One region of the Arthrobacter sp. BC5 genome, then DNA from elsewhere that is predicted to be linked to it. Evidence: riboswitches for the same ligand, from Rfam matches in the RefSeq annotation. Region 1 holds a riboswitch; each other region holds the start of a gene.

Region 1 (3,269 bases):
GATTGCCGTCCGCCATACCGGCCAGGACCGACCAGTGGACCACAGGCGGATGGCGCCGGCTAGGTACAACAGGCCAAGCACCAGGGCGATGGCAGGGATCAGCGGGATGGGTTGCAGTGTCGGCGCCAGGTAGGTCGCCCATGTCGGTGGGGCTTCGGGTATCCAGACCGGCCCGCTAACCCACGGATTATTCACTGATGTCCAACCATCCCAACGTCACGGTCTCGCCTGTGATTTAGCGTATCGAGCCCGGAGCGCCACATACGGCACTCAATGCCATCCTGCCCAGAAACGGAAGCAGAAGCATAACGAGCGGTACCAGCAGTTCGTGCCGGACCTTCACCCTGACCGTCATCCAAGCAGGTAGCGACGGGAGCGCAATAAAGAGCCGAGCGCGCATTGAAATAGCGGCAAGCACCCCCGTCCAGGGCACTTGCCGCTACCTCAGCTTAGATCGACCACCTGACTGAAGGGGTGGGGTTAGCCGCTAACCCGCACGAAAGAGGATCCGGCGAGGTCAGACAGGGGGTGCTCCATGGTGGCGTTGATGCCGTTCATTCCGCTGCTGATGACCTTGCCGCCGCCGACGTAGATGGCGACGTGGCCCGGCCGGATCACGAGGTCACCGGGTGCTGGGGTGGCGACGACAGTTCCGAACTGGAAGAACTGCATCGGGCCGAGGTCTCCGACGTTCTTGCCGATCGAGCGCAGGGCCCGCTCGACGAGGACGGTGCAGTCCTGGGTTGAACCGATCTGGGCATAGGCCGAGGCGACCAGGGCTGCCCCGACACCACTGGCGGCGACGGTGGGCTGCGACGGAGCGGGCGTGATCGGAGCGATTGAGGCCGAGGTCAGGGAAATTCCTGCAGGCGCTGCTGCAGGAGCAGGTGCTGCGGCCGGTGCACTGTAGAAGACCTGGTTGGCAGGTGCGGCAGCCGGAACCGTGGCTGCGCTGACAGCAACACTGGCAGCGGCGCCGCCGGAGAGCTTGATCTGCTGGCCCGGGTAGATGACCGAGGCGTAGGACAGGCCGTTGCTTGCCAGCAGTGCGTCAAGGTTCACGCCGTGCTTGGCAGCGATAACGCCCATCGTGTCACCGGAGGCAACCGTGTACACGCCGGCAGCAGATGCTGCAGGAGCCTGAGCGGGTGCAGGTGCAACGGTGGCTGCGGGAGCCTGTACAGCAACAGCGCTGGAGGTGTCCTGCGTGTAGGTCCCCGCCTGGGCAGCGGGGGCTCCGACAGCGAAAACGAGGCCGCCGGTAGCAGCTGCAATGATGGCCGGCTTGCCCAGCGCCGCAGCGCCGGTCTTCGCGGAATACGACAGGCCCTCGAGGGCGATTGAGTGGGTGACGACCGCGCGGTGGCGCGCAGGAATGGATGAACGTGACATGGTGATTGCCTCTCCCATGCCTGCGGGGTGAGCTGTCGGGTTCGGATGGGAGTCACCCGGCCGTCGTTCAAGCCTGTGCATTCCTGCAGTCGCGGACGCTACTTCAGGTCGTGCCTAGGTTGTCGGATCGACTTAACCCCAAGGATCATCGCACTCACGTGCTGTGACCCGGTGGAAACGTGGTTCCCCCGTCCCTGCCAACTGGGTTTTACGAACGGGTCCCGGAAGCAGTGGCAGGGCTCGGCATTCTGCGCGGGAGGATGATCTCGACGGGTGCCGGGATCACTTGAGGAGAATACCTCAGGGCGGTATCAATAGTCACGTTCAGGTAACGCAACCCGGCGTGTTGTGCAACACGCCGTTAGAAGGGCCGCGAAAGAGGCCCTGCAGAACTGCCAACCGCGCTGTTCGCTCGGACGCCCTCACCGCTGACTCCGACCTACATGCGAACCCTAACTCGCCCGAGCACCAGCTTGGTTTGAGTATGTCGACTCGACCCGGGACCACCAGAACGGTCTGATTGAGGACCGGACTATCGTTTGCTTTGATGACCACGTAGGTGTCGTCCCGGCGATGTCCGTTGTTCATGAAGCGCTCTGAGTGGCTTCCCGACGGGTCAATGGTGGCGCGGGACACTGTGAGACTATCTGGAAGTGCATACGAAGCTTTTCCCAGGGCGATTGACCGGAATCGATGCAGCTCGCGGAATTGCTCTTTTTGGCATGATGAGCACCCACATTTTTCCGCTCTACTCACCAGGTACCAGCAATGCAACGTGGATAGCGCTCGTTTTTTCCGGCAGGGCATCAGGTCTTTTCGCCGTTGTTGCGGGAATCGGGCTCGCCTTCCTGACGGGTGGAAGCTCGCCGCACCGAGATGGGGCCCTCGCTGCAGATCGTAGGGGCATCGTCATCCGCGCGCTCATCATCGCTCTGACTGGGTTGGTACTCGGCGGAGTGGAGACAAACATTGCGATCATCTTGTTCCACTACGGCATCCTGTTTCTCGTCGCCCTGCCCTTCACAGGTCTGCCGTTCAAGGCTTTGGCTGCATGGGCTGTTGCTTGGACACTGCTGTCACCGGTTGCCGCGTACCTTCTGCGGCCACTGGTGAGGGAAAATGTAGACCCGTCCTCGTTGGGTGCGAACCCGACCTTTGAACACTTTTTCGAACCCCGGACACTTTTTGCCGACGTCTTTCTCACGGGTTACTACCCCGTCCTGCAATGGCTAAGTTTCGTCCTGATCGGTATGGCCATCGGCCGCCTCAACCTCCGACGCCTCGGCGTCCAGCTAGGACTGCTTGGTGCAGGACTCACAACGGCCATCATGGCAAAGCTGATCAGTGCCGAGCTGCTCGGACGCGGAGGCGGGCTACAAGCCCTTTTGAGGACGCCCGACGGAAACGCCTACCCCCTTGAAACAATGCTCAACGTAGGCCTTACCGGGATCAACCAGTCCGGGTCGTGGTGGTGGCTCGCCGTCAGCGCACCGCACTCGGGCGCACCGCTGGACCTTCTGCATGTAGCCGGATCAGCCACAGCCACGATTGCTATCTGCTTCCTGGTGACACGCAAGTACCCGAACCTACTCCTGCCGTTGTCAGCGACCGGGGCCATGACGCTGACGCTGTATTCGCTGCATATAGCCGTCATGAGCGCGGCCGGCCAACTGAATCCATCACCCGATGCAGTGCAACTGTTCTGGGTACAAGTGGTGATTGCGGTAGGGCTCGGCATTTTCTTCCACCGGTTGAAGGTCCGAGGTCCTCTTGAGCTTCTCATCTCGGGTGCGGCAGGTGCTGCCCGGAAAGGTGACTGGAAGCAAAACAGTCTGTGAGGGCAGGGCTTGATCTAAGAGGAAACGGTCGTGACCGAC
Region 2 (3,269 bases), on a different replicon from region 1:
AAGCCGCAATTGTCATTCTGGACTCCAGTGCCCGCAGCGACGGACAGGGCGTGAGCATTACCGTCGCCACGGCGTTCTCCGCCGCAGACGGGGACGTCCTCTGGGGACCGACCGAAGTTCCCGGCCCTTCGCCCGGCGGCGGATTACTCTTTGCCAACACGCCCAAGGCGCTCACTAGCGAGCAACCCCCAGCGACGTTGCTCGATGCCGCATCAGGCGCAGTCGTGGACGAACATGCCGGTGCCGCTCTCTACGAGCACCATGGGACCGCGTTGACGGGCACCGCGGACACCTTCTTCGCCACCGACAGCCACTCCGGCGAAACACTATGGGCGTCCGCGGAACTAAGCCCCGGCCCCTCCGGTGTTAGCCCGGGGGCCAGCGCCCAGTACGAAGGCAGCTACGGACCATCTACCGGAGGTCTCGTAATCGTGGAATGGGCCGACCCTGCGGGGGTGGTTGCCCCTGTGTCCGTCATCCACGATCTCAGGACCGGTGCGCCACTGGGCAGGGTGGATGGAACTCCATCGGGTATGGCCACAGTGGATGACGCCTCACACACCGTGCTTTTCACCTCACAGCGCCCGGAGGGTGGATACACAGTGACAGCCGCGCGGCCTGGAGAGGGCCTTCTGTGGGCCAGGGAATTTGCCGGCCAAGCCCAGGTATCGGCCGCCGGCGCCGGGATGGTCTACGCCCAGGTCAACGGCCAAGCAGCCAGAATCGATCTTGATTCCGGGACGACCCTCGCCTCGGGCGAGTACATGCTTCCCCTGGCCATGCTTCCCGACGGCACCGCCTTGTTCCCCACGAATCAAAGCGGGACATATGCAGTTGCAACCCCTCGCGTAATGCCCGCTGACAGCCAAGGTGATTCAACTCGGTGACCGGACGCGGAAGCAGCCACTGCGGTTGCGGTGACCACGATAAGGGTCACGGTAGCGGTCACTTTCCGCTGGGCTAGCCCCCTCACCGGTTAGCGGTTCCCCGCTGAGCTAGCTGTACTGCCGGAGGAGCCGCCGCAAGAGGCTGGATGTCGCTGGTGGAGCAACGTGGCCTGTGCCGGCAGGGTTGACGCCGCGCGCGGGTGTTGTCCAAGAACGGGCCCGCCGCGCGAACCAGGAAGAGACGAGAGGAACAACCATCCTGCGGCCAGCTGACTGGCTGGCGATACGCGGCCCACAGCCTCCTCCCACAAATGTTCATACATTTATGATTTTCGGGTAGGTTGGTCCCCGTGCCGCTCATCTGGTTGCGGCGTCCTGGTTTCTTACCGAACTCTGCCGGAAACCGGGTCCACAGATCATCGAGGCAGAGGCGGGGAACCCAATTTTGCGGATTCCATGCGAATCCTTGGGGTGAAGCCGCGCGGACGCTAGGTCCGCCGGCCGGGTGACTCCTACCCGAACCCGACAGCTCACCTCGCAGGTATAGGGAGAGGTTATGTATGTCACAGTCAAGAACCCACGGACGGCACCGCGCGAGCACAAGCGCGCGCACCTTGGTGTCCGGTAACACCGTGCGTCAGGGATCTCGGATGGGACGCCAGGCGGCTGTCATTATTGTCGGCTCAGGGTTGTTGCTGACCATGGCCGCCCCGGCCCAGGCCAGCGCCACGGCATCCGGGACGTATAGCGGAACTTCGGCGCTTGCGTCACCGGTCAATCCGTCCTCCGGTGCTCTCAGCATGTCGGGGGCTGGAAGCGTCTACACGGTGCAGCCCGGGGACACCCTGGGTTTGATCAGCGCACGCCACCAGGTGGACCTGGAAACGCTCCTGGCCGCCAACAACCTCACCATCAGCTCCATCATCTACCCGGGTGACAGCATCAAGCTCGCTGCTTCCTCGGCTGGTGCACCTGCCGAGCAGTCCCGGCAGTACGACGCAGCCGGAATCCCGGCTCAGGTTCAGAGCGGGATAAGCGCACAGTCGGCAACCATCACCCCTATCGGTCAGGGCAGCGAGAGTGCTTCGACCTCGATCAACCAGGCCATCCTGGGATCAGCAAGGGCTCAACTCGGTGCGATCCAGGACTGCACCGTCCTGGGTGAAGTCGCTCTGCGGGCGGCAGGGATCCAGGGCGTCGGTGATGAATCGCCCGAGTCACTGATGTCCTACGCCACGCAGGTATCGGACCCGCAGCCTGGCGATTTCGTGTACTACGCCGATGGCGGCATGGGGTTTTCCCATAACGCGGTCTACCTCGGCGGAGGCCGCGCGATCCACAGCGGCTGGAATGGGAACCAAACCATCGAGGAGAGCGTGAACGTCGGTTCCGGTCCCATCTACTATCGGGTCAACGGCTAACAACTCATTCACCTCGCCGGCGGAACCAGCCGAGATGGTGCGCGACGTGCCCGGGTTCTCGACGAGGTGAATGAGTAGGACGTCGATCACGAGGTGGCGCCCACGCCCGGACCGAGCAACGGGCGCCACCTCGTCAGTCGATCCTGCCGGCTCAGGGCCCCTCAGGCTGCTCGGCCGAACGACTCCCCGCCACCGATGTGGCCTATCCCTTCCATACACACCGCCCTCCGCCAGCATCAGGAAAAGAGGTGGACCGGTCGTTACATCAGGAGCTCTTTATGTCATCAGGGCCACGTACGGGTTCCCGCCCGAGTCGCCACACCCTGCTCACCGTGCTTGCCACACTCGCGGTAACAACATTGGTGTTGCTCATCGGTTTCTTCATCACTGAAGAGCAAACCTCCCAGGGGCAGGAAGGATCTGCCGTGAGCGGTGTCCGGGAATCCGTTGGCCCCAGCGAGGTGGACCTGGATAAGTCCCGCCGAATAGACGGCGATGCGACAGCACTGGGGGCCGTTGATGCTCCGGTGGTAGTGGTCGAGTACGCCGATTACCGTTGCCCGTTCTGCGGGGTTTTCTCCCGGAACACGTTGCCCCCCTTGGTCGACAAGTACGTCGACGAGGGCCAGGTAAGGATCGAGTGGCGGGATCTGCCCGTCTTCGGGGAGGAATCGTTCCAGGCCGCGGTCGCAGGACGCGCAGCCGGGGAACAAGGCAAGTTCTGGGAATTCAACAAGGCAGTGTTCGCCGACGCCCCGGAAAGGGGTCATATCGCGCTTCCGCCAGAGGAACTGATCCGGATCGCTAAGAACGTCGGCGTGCCTGACATCGAACGGTTCACGGCTGACCTGGACTCGAAGGAACTGCAGCAGACAGTGACAGCCGACGCAGAGGAAGCCGCCGCCCTGGGTGCCACCGGAACCCCGACCTTCCTCATCAACGATGTGCCGCTCACCGGAGC
Region 3 (3,269 bases), 160 kb from region 1:
TTTCGCCTCGATCCGCAGCGGGTGCGTCTGGTTGGGCGCCCAATGCTCCTTGCACTTGATGACCACAGGTCCAGACCACACCGCCAGAGCCTGATCTGTGGCCAGTTCCGTATGTGGGGAGGCCAACCCTGCTTTTTCGGCGTACTGAGCGAGGCGGACCTTGTCCAACACCGTCTCGACGACGTCATAGTCTGGGTGCGCGACCGGCAATGGGATCTGCGTCCTATAGGCCGCCAGCGCGGCCATCCAGTCGTCGCCTCCCCCGAAGACAATGTCGAACCCGCCGTCGGTGGCGGCGCGGCGCACCCCGTCCACGAAGGGCATCCCATCCTCACGTGGCCTCGGCACCCGGTAGGCAACGTCGCTTGCCCGCGAGGACCCCAAAACGCCGCCACCTTCTGGGGTACCAATACCGACGTACCAGCCGCCAGCCTTGAACGCCCGAGCCGCAGCGAGGGCACCCCGATCACGGCCCGTCGCCACGATCAGTACCCGCGGGCTTGGGGCTTTCTGCACCCTCGACCCCTCAGGATCAGTACCGTGCCCAGTATCAACGGGACTGGCTGGCAGGTCGGGCGAGTTGTACATGCTGGTTCCTCGGTTATGACGTAGGTTGACGGGTCCCCCAGATGACCACTGCGGCTAGGCGGCATAAGAGCGCCTAGACCAAAAGCTAATCAGCCTAACCAAGAGCACCGCCAACGACACAGCTGGATCTGACTTCACTTTCCCTCGGCGGACCGGCCAGCCCGGGTGCACGGCACCTGAGGTCTAAATATCGTCAGCATCACCAAGCGGTCCAACAGATCCCGGGCACACGTACGACCTACTGCACAGGTTGGGCGCTAACACGCAATGCATACAGGAGTATCAGCGCAATCCGCAGAGGCGGCCCCGCCTGCTGAAAAGCGTCGCCGTGAATGCGCTGCTGCACGGATCACTGGGAAACCACTGATCGGGGTGCTGACAGGGGTTGAAGCGTCAAAGCAGAGAGTGGCAGGCACCCCCGTCCAGGGCACCTGCCACTCTTGTTCAGCTTACGGACACTACTGCGCGTCCGCTGAATCTAGTGTTAGCCGTTGACCCGCACGAAGGACGAACCGGCGAGGTCCGACAGGGGGTGCTTGATCGTGAGGTTCGCACCATTCATGCCGCTGCTGATGACCTCACCGTTGCCGACGTAGATCGCGATGTGGCCGGGGCGGATGACCAAGTCACCGGGGGCGGGGGTCGAGACGACCGTGCCGTACTGGTAGAACTGCGTGGGGCCGAGGTCTCCGACGTTCTTGCCGATCGAGCGCAGGGCCCGCTCGACGAGGATCGTGCAGTCCTGAATGGAGCCGAGCTGGCCGTAGGCCGAGGCAACAAGGGCTGCGCCGACGCCGCTGGCGGGGACCGCAGGAGCCGCGGGGGCTGCCGGGGCGATCGGGGCGATGGTGGCCGAGGTCAGCTGGATGCCGGCCGGTGTGGCTGCGGGTGCCGCGGCGGCAGCTGCGGGGGCGGGCGCTGCGTAGAAGACCTGGCTGGCAGGTGCTGCTGCGGGGACAGCTGCGGGGCTGACGGCAGCGCTGGCGCTTCCGGTGAGGTTGATCTGCTGTCCGGGGTAGATGACCGATGCGTAGGACAGGCCGTTCTGGGCCAGGAGCGTGTTGAGGTTCAGGCCGTGCTTGGCAGCGATGGCACCGAGGGTGTCGCCGGCGACGACGGTGTGGATTCCGGCTGCAGCGGCAGGAGCTGCAACAACTGCGGGAGCGACGGGGGCCTGGGCTACGGTGCCCGTGGTGGCTTCCTGGGTGTAGGTGCCGGCCTGTGCGGGGGCGCCGACGGCGAAGACGAGGCCGCCGGTTGCTGCTGCGATGATGGCCGGCTTACCCAGTGCTACTGCACCGGTCTTCGCGGAGTGCGACAGGCCTTCGAGGGCGATGGAGTGGGTGACGACGGCGCGGTGGCGCGCCGGAATGGACGTACGTGACATGGTGATTGCCTCTCCCATGCCTGCGGGGTGAGCTGTCGGGTTCGGATGGGAGTGCACCCGGCCGTCGTTCAATCCTGTGCATTCCTGCAGTCGCGGACGCAACGTACAGGTCGTGCCTAGGTTGTCGGATCGACTTAACCCCGAGGGTCATCGCACAGATACATGCGGTGGCCCGGTGGAAACGTGGTTCCCCCGTCCCTGCCTACTGGGTGGTGCGAACGGTTCCCGGATGCAGCGGCAGGGCTCGGCATTCTGCGCGGGAGTATGGTCTCGGCGGGGTGCCGGGAACATTCGACGAGAATACCCCAGGGTGGTATCAAAGTCACGTTCAGGTAACGGAGTGCGGCGTGTCTCCACAACACGCCGTAAACCGAATACCTGATGGTTACCGAGGTCAACAAAGCGCGGCCGATATAAGGACAGGGGGCCTAGCGACCAGCGATACTGGAAGCTGCTGCGCGATGGGCGCAGCAGGGGAAGGCACCAACGATCTCGGGCCGGTACAACCGGATTGCATCGATTGGTGGTGAAAGGGAATGACCGTGAGCTCCGGAACCGGAACGCATGCCAGCATTGCAACATCTCACGCAGCGGTCTCCGCAGCAGCCGGTGAGGCCACAGGACCCGACGCGGGCCAGAACCAAAAGGCGATAGGGCACACAGTTCATGGATACGCAGCGGACAAGGATGCGTACCTACGACGCCTGAAGCGCATTGAAGGTCAAGTGCGCGGTATCGCCCGCATGGTCGACGAGGACAAGTACTGCATCGATATCCTCACGCAGGTCGCCGCGGTCAACAGCGCCATGCACGCTGTCAGCCTCGGATTGCTCGAGAACCACCTCCAGCACTGTGTCGTCGACGCAGCTCACGAAGCCGCGACGAGCGGATCCTCCGACGTCATCGACGCCAAGGTCAAGGAAGCAACTCAGGCGATCAGCAGGCTGCTGCGCTAAACCCGGGCCTCCTCGCCGAGCGCTGAACACGGACGCTGAACACGAGCGCCGAGAATGAGCGCCGGGCGTGAGGGGGGTGAGGGTTTTCCGACGACGGCTTCTTGGCGGCTGCTCCTGGGGGCCTTAGTGCGGGGCAGCCGCCGGTGACCGAGTTCAGCTGAGGGTAGCGGCGAGTTCGCGGCAGGCCGTCTCGCAGCGGCGGCATGCTTCGGCGCAGATCCTGCAGTGTTCGTGCATCTGCGCGTGCTGCTCACATTCATCGGCGCACGCCTTGCAGGCGACTTCGCAGGCCAGCAGGACAGCTCGGGTGATGTTTGCGTCGTAGCCGGTGTGCCGGG

Evidence for each region. Region 1 has a riboswitch for cyclic di-AMP ahead of AC1MFI_RS18740 (C40 family peptidase). Riboswitches for the same ligand answer to the same signal wherever they lie in the genome.
Region 2: linked by a shared signal. The riboswitch ahead of AC1MFI_RS14015 (LysM peptidoglycan-binding domain-containing protein) and the one ahead of AC1MFI_RS18740 (C40 family peptidase) in region 1 are both predicted to bind cyclic di-AMP.
Region 3: linked by a shared signal. The riboswitch ahead of AC1MFI_RS17925 (LysM peptidoglycan-binding domain-containing protein) and the one ahead of AC1MFI_RS18740 (C40 family peptidase) in region 1 are both predicted to bind cyclic di-AMP.

The regions. Positions count from the first base shown of each region.
Region 1 is NZ_JBWXPX010000002.1:238,180-241,448, forward strand. It holds gene AC1MFI_RS18735 (cytochrome c oxidase assembly protein) at 1-195, opposite strand, end outside; gene AC1MFI_RS18740 (C40 family peptidase) at 481-1,392, opposite strand; cyclic di-AMP (ydaO/yuaA leader) riboswitch at 1,395-1,615, opposite strand; gene AC1MFI_RS18745 (heparan-alpha-glucosaminide N-acetyltransferase domain-containing protein) at 2,046-3,230, shown strand.
Region 2 is NZ_CM155273.1:2,988,105-2,991,373, reverse strand. It holds gene AC1MFI_RS14020 (PQQ-binding-like beta-propeller repeat protein) at 1-887, shown strand, start outside; cyclic di-AMP (ydaO/yuaA leader) riboswitch at 1,266-1,445, shown strand; gene AC1MFI_RS14015 (LysM peptidoglycan-binding domain-containing protein) at 1,505-2,308, shown strand; gene AC1MFI_RS14010 (DsbA family protein) at 2,641-3,269, shown strand, end outside.
Region 3 is NZ_JBWXPX010000002.1:76,180-79,448, forward strand. It holds gene AC1MFI_RS17920 (ATP-grasp domain-containing protein) at 1-324, opposite strand, end outside; gene AC1MFI_RS17925 (LysM peptidoglycan-binding domain-containing protein) at 1,073-1,975, opposite strand; cyclic di-AMP (ydaO/yuaA leader) riboswitch at 1,978-2,202, opposite strand; gene AC1MFI_RS17930 (metal-sensitive transcriptional regulator) at 2,512-2,931, shown strand; gene AC1MFI_RS17935 (four-helix bundle copper-binding protein) at 3,085-3,269, opposite strand, start outside.